DNA from 2 places in the Sphaerisporangium dianthi genome. Region 2 is predicted to be linked to the other one. Evidence: predicted binding sites of a transcription regulator. Region 2 holds the regulator's gene; the other holds the start of a gene.
What was found. Region 2 encodes HrcA, which represses chaperone genes, less so after heat shock. Its sites were predicted from a motif close to TTGGCACTCTCNNNNNGAGAGTGCCAA; they were not measured.

Region 1 (5,798 bases), on a different contig from region 2:
GTAGGCGTCGATGAGCGCCGGGCCGAGCAGGCGCAGGTCGGTGATGGGTTCGCCGCGCCTGGCCGGGGCGGTGAGGACGCGGCCGGTCACCCGGGCCCCCGGACGCAGGGCGCCGTCGGGTACGGCCTCTTCGGGCAGGTGGACGGTCGTCAGGTCGGACACCGACAGCGTTCCTCCGCCGAGGTCGTGGGCGGCGGCCAGGACGGCGACAGTGGGAGCAGGACGCACGGCGAGCCCGGCACACGCGGCGCCCAGCGCCGCGAGCGCGACGGCCACGGGCCGGCGCCGCCGGTTGAGCAGCCGAACTGCGCGAGTGGGGACGGCCCGCCGCATGGTTGACTCCTGTTCCGGTGGTGGGGGTGAGTGCAGGGACCTCGGCGGACCCGGGTGCTTGTTCGGTTCGGGGTGTTCGGCCGGGGCGGGTGCCTCCTCGGCTGTGCGATCTCTTCAGGTTCTGGTGCCGGACGACGGCCATGGGTGGGGTGGGTTGCGGGGCCGCGTCCGGCAGGTCAGGGGAGGGCGTTCGGGGTTGGAGGTCAGAGGGTTCCGCTGGAGGTCAGGGGAGTTCGAAGGGGAGTTTGATGCCGTTCAGGGCATCGCCGCAGGGGCAGTCGCGGTCGAGGGGAAGCCCGGCGACGACCGAGCCGACGAGGGTGCGCATGCGCTCGCTGTTGGCGGCGAAGAAGGCGAAGACCTCCTCCTGGGTGACTCCCTCGCCCGCGTCGACGCCGGCGTCGTGGTCGGTGACGAGCGACAGGGAGGTGTAGCAGAGCGCCAGCTCGCGTGCGAGGACGGCCTCCGGGTGACCGGTCATGCCGACGATCGACCAGCCGTTGGAGCTGAACCACCGTGACTCTGCGCGGGTGGAGAAGCGGGGACCCTCGATGATGACCAGAGTGCCGCCGTCCACGGCGTTCCATTCGTCGGCCCGGGCCTGGGAGTAGGCGAGGGCTCTGCCGACCGGGCAGTAAGGGTCGGCGAAGGGGACGTGCACCGCGCCGCCCTCGTCGTAGTAGGTCTGCGCCCGGCCGGAGGTGCGGTCGACCAGTTGGTCGGGGATCACCAGGGTGCCCGGGCCGTACTCGGCGCGTAGGGAGCCGACGGCGCTCGGCGCGATCACCTGGCGGACGCCGAGGGAACGCAGGGCCCAGAGATTCGCCTGGTAGGGGATGCGATGCGGCGGGAACCGGTGATCTCGGCCGTGACGGGGCACGAACGCCACCGTGCGCGAGCCGATGCGGCCGACCGTGATGGTGTCGCTGGGAGACCCGTACGGGGTGGAGATCTCGATCTCTTCGGCGTCGTCGAGGAGGGAGTAGAAACCCGAACCGCCGATGACCCCGATGTCAGCTGTCATGACCATGCGCCCGAGATTAGCGTCCTCGGCGCGGAGCGGTGAGAGTGGAGGGGAAGCCTGTGGAAAACGCGTGTGGCGGTTGGCGGGCAGGCGTGCTCACCGGGGCGGGGAGTGCCCAGCGGGTGGGGATGCGCACTGGATCGGGGCGTTCGCCGGGGCGCGCTCAAAGGGGGCGATCAAAGGGGGCGTTCACCGAATGCGCTTAACGGGGTGCGTTCACCGGGGGGCGCTTAACGGGGTGCGTTCATCGGAAGAGGGGTTCGCTGGGCGGGCCTGCCTGCCGGGGCGGGGAGTGCCCTTGGTCGGGCATGCTGGGCGGAACGGCGTTCCCGGGAGGGAGTGGTGGGTTGTACGGCGTGAGCGGCCGCACAACCCGAGGAGGCGTCAGGCGGCGGAGCTGCTCGGCGTGGTGCTCGCCGAGGCGGGCTCCTTCTTCGCCGGCGTGCTGGAGGCCGAGTCGGACGAGCCGCTGGAGGAACCGCCAGAGCCCGAGGAGCCGCTGGAGCTCGACGCGCCGGCGGCCGCCGTGGACGGTGAGGTCGAGGCGCCGGAGGAGCGGTTGTCCGTCCGGTAGAAGCCCGAGCCCTTGAACACGATGCCGACGGCCGAGAACACCTTACGCAGCTGACCTTCGCAGTTCGGGCACGTGGTCAGCGGGTCGTCGGTGAACCGCTGGACGACCTCGAGCCCTTCACCGCAAGCGGTACAGGCGTACTGGTAGGTGGGCACGCGCTCCTCCTCATATGGCTCAGTGTGGCTCAACGCAGATTGGCACTCTACCGCTGCGACTGCTAATGGTACGCAGCCGATTAGGCTAAACGCCACCCGGACGGGTTCTAATCCCTGCCCTGAGCCACAGGACGGGGGGCGAGGTGGGGGTCATTCGCCGCGTTCGCCGTACCAGCCGGCGAGTTTGCCGCGGCGGCTGACGGCTCGCAGGCGGCGTTCGACGGTCTTCCGGCACGCGGCCGTGGTCACGACGAGCAGCTGGTCCTCGGCTCGCAGCCGCGTGGAGCCTTCGGGGACGAATGAACGGCCTTCCCGCACGACCATGGTGACGGCGGCGTCGGACGGCAGGCGGAGCTCGAAGATCTCGACTCCGTGCAGCCCGGAGCCCGGCGGGATGGAGACCTGCAGCAGGTCCGCGTTGAGCTCCTCCAGCGGCGCCGATTCGACGCCGAGGTCGCGTGCCTCGGCCGGAGCGCTGACCTGCAGGACGCGGGCGAGGAACGGCAGCGTCGGCCCCTGCACCATGGTGAAGACGATCACGATGACGAAGACCTCGTTGAACACGCCCTTCGCGCCGGTGATCCCGGCCGCCCACGGGATGGTGGCGAGCACGATGGGCACCGCGCCGCGCAGGCCCGCCCATGACAGGAACGCCTGCTCGCGCCAGGACAGCCGGTCGGAGCCCGACACGCGTACGACCAGGGCGGAGACCACCACGGACAAGGGGCGGGCGATCAGCAGCAGCACGAGCCCGATGATCAGGCCCGGCACGATCATCTGTGGCAGTTCGAGCGGGCTGGCGAGGACGCCGAGCATGACGAACAGGCCGATCTGTGCCAGCCATGCCGCTCCCTCGGCGAAGGCGCGGGTCGGCACGCGGTGGGGCAACCGCATGTTGCCGAGCACCAGCGTGGACAGGTACACGGCGAGGAAGCCGCTGCCGTGCAGCAGCGCCGCGCCGCTGTAGGCCACGAAGGCGAGGGCGAGCACGGCGATGGGGTACAGGCCGGACGCGGGCAGGGCGACCCGGCGCAGGGCGTAGCCGCCGAGGGGGCCGACCGCGAGGCCGACGGCGGAGCCGATGGCCAGCTCGAAGACGGCGTCCAGCACGACGTGTCCCACGCTGGGCATCGGCGTGCTGACCTGGCTGAGCATGACGACGACGATGACCGTCGGCGCGTCGTTGAAGCCGGACTCGGCCTCCAGGATGCCCGAGAGGCGTTCGGGGAGGGGCAGGCGGCGCAGGACGGAGAACACGGCTGCCGCGTCGGTGGAGGCGAGGATGGCGCCCAGCAGCAGGGCCGTGCGCCAGTCCATGCCGATCAGCCAGTGCACCGCCGTGGCCAGCGCGACGATGCTCACCGAGACGCCGACGGTGGCGAGGACGACCGCGGGGGGCACGGCCCGGCGGACGTGTTCCCAGTTCGTCGTGAGGCCGCCTTCGGCCAGGATGACCGCCAGGGCCGCCAGGCCGATCTGCTGGGCGATCAGCGCGCTTTCGAACTGGAGACCCAGGCCGGCCTCGCCGACCAGGAGTCCGAGCGCGAGATAGATCAGCAGGCTGGGCAGGCCGGTGCGGTGCGCCACGCGTACCGAGGCGATGGCGGCGATGACGACGATCGACGCGAGGAGCAACCAGAGATCGAGATTCACTGGCCCCCCTCCCGTGTTTTCCGTCCATTGTGTCGTATTCGTATAGGCCTCTACCACGAACAACGGCTATGGACTACCGTCACACGCGACACAGACGACGCCATACAACCGGTTTCAGGGGACGAAATTGGCCGACGACACTTCCCCGGTCCTGGAGAACGCGAGGAGGGACCGTTACGTCGACGGCGACGAGGTCGTCCCCCTCGCGGCGCCCGAGCCCCCGGAGTCGGCTGAATCGGCCGGGTCGCTCGACTCGCCCGGGTCTGCGAAGCGGTCCGAAGCTCCGAGGCCGCGCAAGAAGCGACGGTTCTTACGCCGGCTCGCGATCGCGACCGGGCTCGTTCTCGCCATGGTGCTGGCGGCGGGGTTCGCGGTCGTGATGGAGCGCCAGATCACGCTCAACGGCAACATCGAGCGTATACCTGGAGCGTTCCCGGAGGAGGCGGGCCGGCCGGGCAAGGCCGTGGGGGACGCGCAGAACTGGCTGCTGATCGGATCGGACAAGCGGCCGGGCGAGTCGGGCGCCCAGCGGGCCGACACGATCATGATCGTTCATGTCCCGGCCGACCGCGATCGGCTCACTCTCATCGGAATCCCCCGCGACTCTTATGTCCGCATCCCCGGCCGCGGAAACAACAAGATCAACGCGGCGTACGCCTTCGGTGGCCCCAAGCTGCTGATCAAAACCGTCGAGGACCTGACGAAGGTCCGCATCGACCATTTCGCGGCCCTGGACTTCAAGGGGTTCGTCACGATGACGCGGGTCATCGGAGGCGTGGACGTCTACGTCGCGCGCAAGGTGTACGACCCGATGAACAAGGTCACCTGGCCGCAGGGGCTCGTGCACCTGGAGGGCGAGAAGGCGCTGCTGTTCGTGCGCCAGAGGTACAACCTGCCGGGCGGCGACTTCGACAGGATCAAGCGGCAGCAGGCGTTCGTCGGAGCGCTGGGGCACAAGATCATCAACAGGGACATGCTGACCGATCCGCTCAAGTTCAACGACTTCCTCGAGGCGCTCACCCGGGCGGTCAGCGTCGACTCGGGCGTGACGCTCAGCACGCTGCGCGACCTGGCGCTGGAGCTGCGCGACATCCGCCCGGACACCGTCGACTCCGCCACGATCCCGACACTCGGCACCGCCACGGTCAAGGGCGCCAGCGTCGTACGCCTGGACAGGAAGGCGGGACGGAGCTTCTTCGACGCGGTCAGGAACGACGACCTGGAAGAGTACTTCGGCAAGAACGGCGGCCTGAACGACCTGCAGATCCTTCCCTGAGGCCCTCCAACGGCGCTTCCTTCCCCGCGGCTGCCCGACGGCGAGTCCTTGCCTGCCGCTCTCCGACGGCGAGTCCCTCCCTGAGGCTCGCCGACGGCGAGACGCCGGTCTCAGAACGTGACGATGCCGGACGGAAGGGCGGCCATCGAGACCGGGCGGTCATGCGGTTCGGCCGGGACGCCGTCGACGATCTCGCCCTCGTGGAGCAGGGCGACCGTCGGCACGTTCGGGCCGACCCGCGCCAGCGCCCGGTCGTACGAGCCGCCGCCACGCCCGAGCCGGACGCCGGTCGCGGCGTCGACCGCCAGGGCGGGAACGATGACCAGGCCGGCGGTGCGGATGGCGTCCACGCCGCGCCTGGTGTCCACGGGCTCCATCAGGCCGCGCCGCCCCGGGGCCAGCGAGTCGGGCCCGTCGTACACAGCCCAGTCGAGGTCGTCGTCCGAGCGCAGGACGGGCAGGATGATCGTGGTGCCGTGCTTCCAGAGAGCGAGGATCAGGCCGTGCGTCGCCGGCTCGGTGCCCGAGGACCAGTAGCACGCGACGAGCCCGGCCATCTGCACCCACGGCTGGTCGAGTAGCGTTTCCCTGATCGCGGTGGCCGAGCCGCGCGGATCGGGCAGCCCTGCACGTGCGGCGACGATCCTCCGGCGCAGCTCCGCTTTGTCCACTCGGCCCTCCATTAAGGTGCACTCATGGCTGACTTCGATCCAGTGACGAAAGTTGTCATCCCCGCCGCCGGTCTGGGCACGCGATTCCTCCCGGCGACCAAGGCGACCCCGA
Region 2 (5,798 bases):
ACGACGACGTGGCGGCCGACCGCTACGTCATCGCCGACACAATGCTGTCGCAGGCCGGGTTCTCCTGGTACGAGGTGTCCAACTGGGCCACCTCGCCGCAGGCGCGGTGCCGGCACAACCTTCTCTACTGGACCGGCGGAGACTGGTGGGGCGTGGGTCCCGGGGCGCACGGCCACGTGGGCGGCACTCGATGGTGGAACGTCAAGCATCCCGCCGCCTACGCCTCGCGGCTGGCCGCGGGGTCCTCGCCCGGTCACGCGCGCGAAGAGCTGTCGGCGGCCGACCGCCAGGTCGAGCGGCTCATGCTCGAACTACGCCTCGACTCGGGGTTCCCACTCGCCGAGATCGCCCCGAAGGCCCGCACGGCCGTGGCCCGCGCCATTGGGGAGGGCCTGTTGCAGCCCGAGCCCTTCAAACGGGGCCGGGCCGTTCTCACGCTGAAGGGCCGCCTGCTCGCCGACGCCCTGATCCGCGACCTCACCTGACCTGTGTGATGTCACCTGACCTGGGCGATGTCAGCCGACCTATGGATCTCAGCCGACCTATGCGACCTCACCCGACCTGCACGATCTCAGTTGACCTGCACGACCGCACCTCTGTCCGTGGCCGACGGGCCCGAGATCAGCTGATGAAGCGGATGTTCAGCGGGTAGCGGTAGTTCTCCCCGCGGTTCGCCGCGACGGCCGCCATGATCATCAGGATGAGAGAGCCGACGCCCACGACGAGCAGCAGGAGCACGCCGATGATCGCCAGCACCAGCACGGCGGAGACCGCGTAGGCGATGAAGAGCGTGATCTGGAAGTTCAGCGCCTCGGCCGCCTGGTCGCGCACATACGGAGACTCGTCCTTCTTCACCAGGTACAGCACCAGCGGGCCGAGGAACGAGGTCAGCAGGCCGAGCAGGTGGGCGAGCATCGCCATGGTCGTGTCGTCCGAGCCGGGGCGCGGCCCGTACCTGCCGGGGACGTGAGGACCGGCCGCGAAACCCGGCTGCCCGTAGCCATGCTGGCCGTACATCGGCTGCTGGTACGGGGGCGGCGGCGGCGCGTACCCGTACTGGGCGTGGCCCGGGTCCGGATGCCCGGCGCCGTACCCGGCCTGCGGCCCATACCCGGGGTGCTGGACCTGCTGGTCGGCAGGGGTCCCGTACCCGGGGTGCGGGGCCTGCTGGTCTGAGGGGGGCTCGTATCCGGGGTGCTGGGCTTGCTGGTCGGCAGGGGGTCCGTACTCGGGGTGCTGGGCCTGCTGGTCTGAGGGGGGCCGGTACCCGGGGTGCTCGGCCGGTCGGTCGGCAGGGGGGCTGTACGCGGTGTGCTGGGCCGGTTCGCCGGTGGGCGGCTCGAAGGCGGGGGGCTCGAAGGCGGGGGACTCGAGGGGCTGCGCCGCGGCGCCCTGGTGCCCGGAGCCGCCGGCCGCCGGCTCGCCTTCGGGACGGAGCTCGCTTTCGGGGCGGGGGTCGCCTTCCGGACGAGGGTCGCCTTCGGGGTCGGGGTCGCCCTGCGGGCGGGGGTCGACTCCGGGCCGAGGGTCGCCTTCGGGGTCGGGGTCGCCCTGCGGGCGGGGGTCGACTTCGGGGTTGGGGTCGCCTTCGGGGCGGGGGGCGTCGGCGGGGTGGTCGTTCGGAGGACGGTTCATCAGTTCTCCTCGGTCGACACGAAGTCGATGAGCTCCTCGACCCGGCCCAGAAGCTCCGGTTCAAGGTCAGTGTAAGTCTGGACGGCGCCGAGGATGCGGTGCCAGGCTTCCGCGGGTTCCAGCCGCCAGCCGAGCGCCTCGATGACGCCTTCCTTCCATGGGATTCCCCGAGGCACCTGCGGCCAGGCCGGGATGCCCAGGACGGAGGGCTTCACCGCGGCCCAGATGTCGATGTACGGATGCCCCACGACGAGCACGTGGGCCGACGCGGACACCCGAGCGGCGATGCGGCTCTCCTTCGACCCGGGGACCAGGTGGTCGACCAGCACCCCGAGGCGCCGTCCCGGGCCGGGCTCGAACTCGGCCACGATCGCCGGCAGGTCGTCCACACCCTCCAGGTATTCGACGACGACGCCCTCCACCCGCAGGTCATGGCCCCAGATCTTCTCGACCAGGGCCGCGTCGTGCACCCCTTCGACATAGATGCGGCTCTCGCGGGCGACGCGCGCCCGCAGGCCCTCGACCGCGATCGACCCTGACGCGCTGCGGGCGGGCCCCTTGGCGACGGCGTCCGGGGCGGGGCGCACGAGCGTCACCGGCTTGCCGTCGAGGAGGAACGCGGCCGGCGCCAGTGGGAACACCCGCCGCCGCCCGAAGCGGTCCTCCAGGGTGACGGCCTCCTTGTCACAGGCCACCACGGCTCCGCAGAAGCCTCCGCCGGCGTCCTCCACCACCAGGTCGAGCTCGGCCGGCACCTTGGGGATCTTGCCGCGCAGCGGTCGCCGCCAGTCTCCGGCCAGTACGTCCCGTCCGTAGTCCCGCATAGCTGGGCACGCTAGCAAAGATCACGCCCGGGGCGGGGCGCCCTGGGGCCACCCGCCGCCGTAGGGGACGGCGGCCGCCGCCTGCCGCTTGCGGTTACGGCTGCGCCGCACGAGGACGACGATCGTCGTGACGACCGCGAGGAGGAACCCGGCCAGCGGGACGAGGATCAGGAAGGCGACGCCGCCCGCGAGGGCGCCGGGGTCGGCGGTCAGCGACTTGCCGACGCCGAACAGCGCCTGCTTGCCCGCCTCGGCCTCGCAGCTCACCTTGTAGGTGCCGGGGGCGGGCACGCCGATGTCGAACACGGCCTCCCACGCCCGCCCGTCGGCGCTCACCGTCTGGGAGGCCTTGGGCGAGGTCAGGCCCACCTTGTTCCCGGCGCCGTCCGTGGCGAGGCAGGTGACGTCGGTGGGCCCGGACGCCGAGGCGTACAGGATGGGCTTGTCCTTGGGGTCGATCGCGACCGTCACGCTGCCGCCGCTCTGGAACGTCCGCGTCGGCGCCGCGTCCGTGATGGTCTTGAAAAGGCCGCCGGCGAAACCCACGACGCCCACGACGCCGCAGATCACGGCGACGAGCCAGGCGAGCACGATCCACAGCACGCGCGGCCGCACCGGGCCGGGCGCCGCCGGGGCGGGCGTGGCGTAGAGAGGGTGAGCGGCCCCGGGCGGAGGCGTCCCGTAGGAGGGGCCTCCGTAGGAGGGGCCGCTCGGGGCGCCGGACGGGCCACCGGCGGGAGCGCCGTAGGGGGAGCCGGCCGGGGCGCCGTATGGAGAGGAACCGGCCGGGGCGCCGTAGGAGGAGGATCCGGCTTGGCCGCCGGAGGCGGAGCCGTACGGAGCGTCCGAGGGTGAACCGGACGGCGGCCCCTGCGGGCGGGGAGGGACCTGCGGACCTGAGGAGTCCGGACGCGGCAGCCGGGTCGTCGCGTCGGGCAGGCGGGGATCGTTCTCGCTCATGCCGTGAGTCTGGATTAGATCACTTGCCAGCGGATAGCAAGCCGCTTGTCACCGGCCGGGCCGTCTGCCGTCCATGTGCGGCTTGTCACCTTTGAGGCCGCTTCTCGCCGGCTCATCTCACCGGCTCGTCTCACTGGTTCACCTCACCGCTCGGCAGGCTGATCACCGGTTCGGCGGCCTGTCATCGGCTCGTCTGCCGTGGGTCCGGTGGCTCGCTCGTCGCCAGGGACGGGTGTGCCCGGCGGGCCGGGCGGGTGGACGGGAAGGGAGCGGTTCACGGTGCGGGACGAGGGTGGGATGGCCTGAGTTATCGCACCCTGTGGCCAGGAGCCGTACACTTGGCACTCGGGAACACTGAGTGCCAGACCCGGTGTTCACGCAGGCACGGACAGGCAGGGAGGTGAGCATGATGCTCGATGAGCGGAAGCTGGCCGTTCTGCGCGCCGTCGTCGAGGATTTCGTGTCCACCAACGAGCCGGTCGGGTCGAAGGCACTGGCGGAGCGTCACAATTTGGGGGTCTCTCCGGCCACTGTGCGCAATGACATGGCCGTCCTCGAAGAGCAGGGCTACATCGCGCAACCTCACACCAGTGCGGGGCGGGTTCCCACCGACAAGGGATACCGGCTGTTCGTCGACCGGCTGTCCCAGATCAAGCCTCTGTCGGCCGCCGAGCGTCGCGCCATCGAGACGTTCCTGGCCGGCGCCGTCGACCTCGACGACGTCGTGACGCGCACGGTGCGGCTGCTGGCGCAGCTGACCCGCCAGGTGGCCGTGGTGCAGTACCCGTCGCTGATCCGCTCAGCGGTCCGGCACGTCGAGCTGGTGCCCCTCGCCGAGCGGCGCATCATGCTCGTGGTGATCACCAACACCGGCCGGGTCGAGCAGCGGGTCGTCGACCTTCCCGACGTGGTGGAGGACGACCAGGTCGCCCACCTGCGGGCGGTACTCAACGCCTGCCTCGACGGGTGCCGGCTCGGCCGCGTGGCCGAGACGGTGGCCGACCTGCCCGAACGGCTTCCCGAGGCTGACCGGCCGATGGCGACCACCATCCTGTCGGTCCTGCTGGAGACCCTGGTCGAGCGGCACGACGAGAAGATCGTCTTCGCCGGCGCGGCCAACCTGGCGGGCGATTTCAGTGTCGGCCTGCGCGAGGTGCTGGAGGCGCTCGAAGAGCAGGTCGTGCTGATGCGGCTGCTCGGCGAGGCGAACGACCCCTCCGCCCTCACCGTGCGCATCGGCTCCGAGAACCCTTACTCGGGGCTTCACGGCACCTCGATCGTCGCCGCCGGGTACGGTTCGGGCGACAATGAACTGGCTCGGCTCGGAGTGCTGGGCCCTACGCGAATGGACTACCCGGTGACGATGGGAGCGGTGCGCGCAGTGGCACGCTATGTCGGCCAGATCCTGGCGGGGTCCTAGGTGGCCCGCGACTATTACGGCATCCTCGGGGTCCGCCGTGACGCCACCCAGGACGAGATCAAGAAGGCGTATCGCCGCCTCGCACGTGAGCTCCACCCTGACATCAACCCCGACCCTGAGACGCAGGAGCGCTTCAAAGAGATCAACCAGGCGTACGAGGTCCTCTCCGACCCGAACAAGCGCCAGATGTTCGATCTCGGCGCAGACCCGTTCGGCGGCGCCGGAGCGGCCGGGGCGGGCGCGGCGGGCTTCGGCGCCGGCTTCCCGTTCAGCGACATCATGGACGCCTTCTTCGGTGGCGGCGCGGGCGCGCGCGGCCCCCGTTCCAGGGCCAGGCGCGGGCGCAACGCCACGATCCGGGTCGAGCTCGACCTGGCAGAGTCGGCGTTCGGCACCACGCGAGAGCTGGTCGTGGACACCGCCGTGCTGTGCGAGGTGTGCCAGGGGTCGGGCGCGGCGGCCGGCACCCACCCGGACACCTGCGACATGTGTCACGGCCGCGGCGAGATCTCCCAGGTCACCCGGTCGTTCCTCGGCCAGGTGATGACCGCGCGGCCCTGCCCCCAGTGCGGCGGGTTCGGCTCGGTCATCCACCACCCGTGCCAAGAGTGCTCCGGCGACGGCCGGGTGCGCACCCGGCGCACGATCAAGGTGCGCATCCCGGCGGGCGTCGAGGACGGCACGCACATCCAGCTCGCCGGCGAGGGCGAGGTGGGTCCGGGCGGCGGCCCGCCCGGCGACCTGTTCCTCGAGATCGTCGAGCGCCCGCACGAGATCTACGAGCGGCGGGGCGACGACCTGCACTGCACGGTGCAGATCCCGATGACCGCGGCGGCGCTCGGCACCATCCTCACCGTCGAGACGCTCGACGGCGCCGAGGAGCTCGACGTGCGGCCCGGCACCCAGGCCGGCCAGGTCATCCCGCTGTACGGGCGGGGCATCCAGCGGCTCAACGAGAC

Region 1: the regulator HrcA is predicted to act here: its motif matches at 2,126-2,152, upstream of ACFO60_RS37885 (FmdB family zinc ribbon protein).

The regions. Positions count from the first base shown of each region.
Region 1 is NZ_JBHSFP010000049.1:30,029-35,826, reverse strand. It holds gene ACFO60_RS37895 (RcpC/CpaB family pilus assembly protein) at 1-333, opposite strand, end outside; gene ACFO60_RS37890 (S-methyl-5'-thioadenosine phosphorylase) at 557-1,363, opposite strand; gene ACFO60_RS37885 (FmdB family zinc ribbon protein) at 1,742-2,086, opposite strand; gene ACFO60_RS37880 (potassium/proton antiporter) at 2,237-3,739, opposite strand; gene ACFO60_RS37875 (LCP family protein) at 3,867-5,015, shown strand; gene ACFO60_RS37870 (5-formyltetrahydrofolate cyclo-ligase) at 5,126-5,686, opposite strand; gene galU (UTP--glucose-1-phosphate uridylyltransferase GalU) at 5,711-5,798, shown strand, end outside.
Region 2 is NZ_JBHSFP010000001.1:486,870-492,667, reverse strand. It holds gene hemW (radical SAM family heme chaperone HemW) at 1-485, shown strand, start outside; gene ACFO60_RS02060 (DUF4870 domain-containing protein) at 622-1,635, opposite strand; gene ACFO60_RS02055 (DUF3097 domain-containing protein) at 1,635-2,459, opposite strand; gene ACFO60_RS02050 (hypothetical protein) at 2,481-3,419, opposite strand; gene hrcA (heat-inducible transcriptional repressor HrcA) at 3,829-4,839, shown strand; gene dnaJ (molecular chaperone DnaJ) at 4,840-5,798, shown strand, end outside.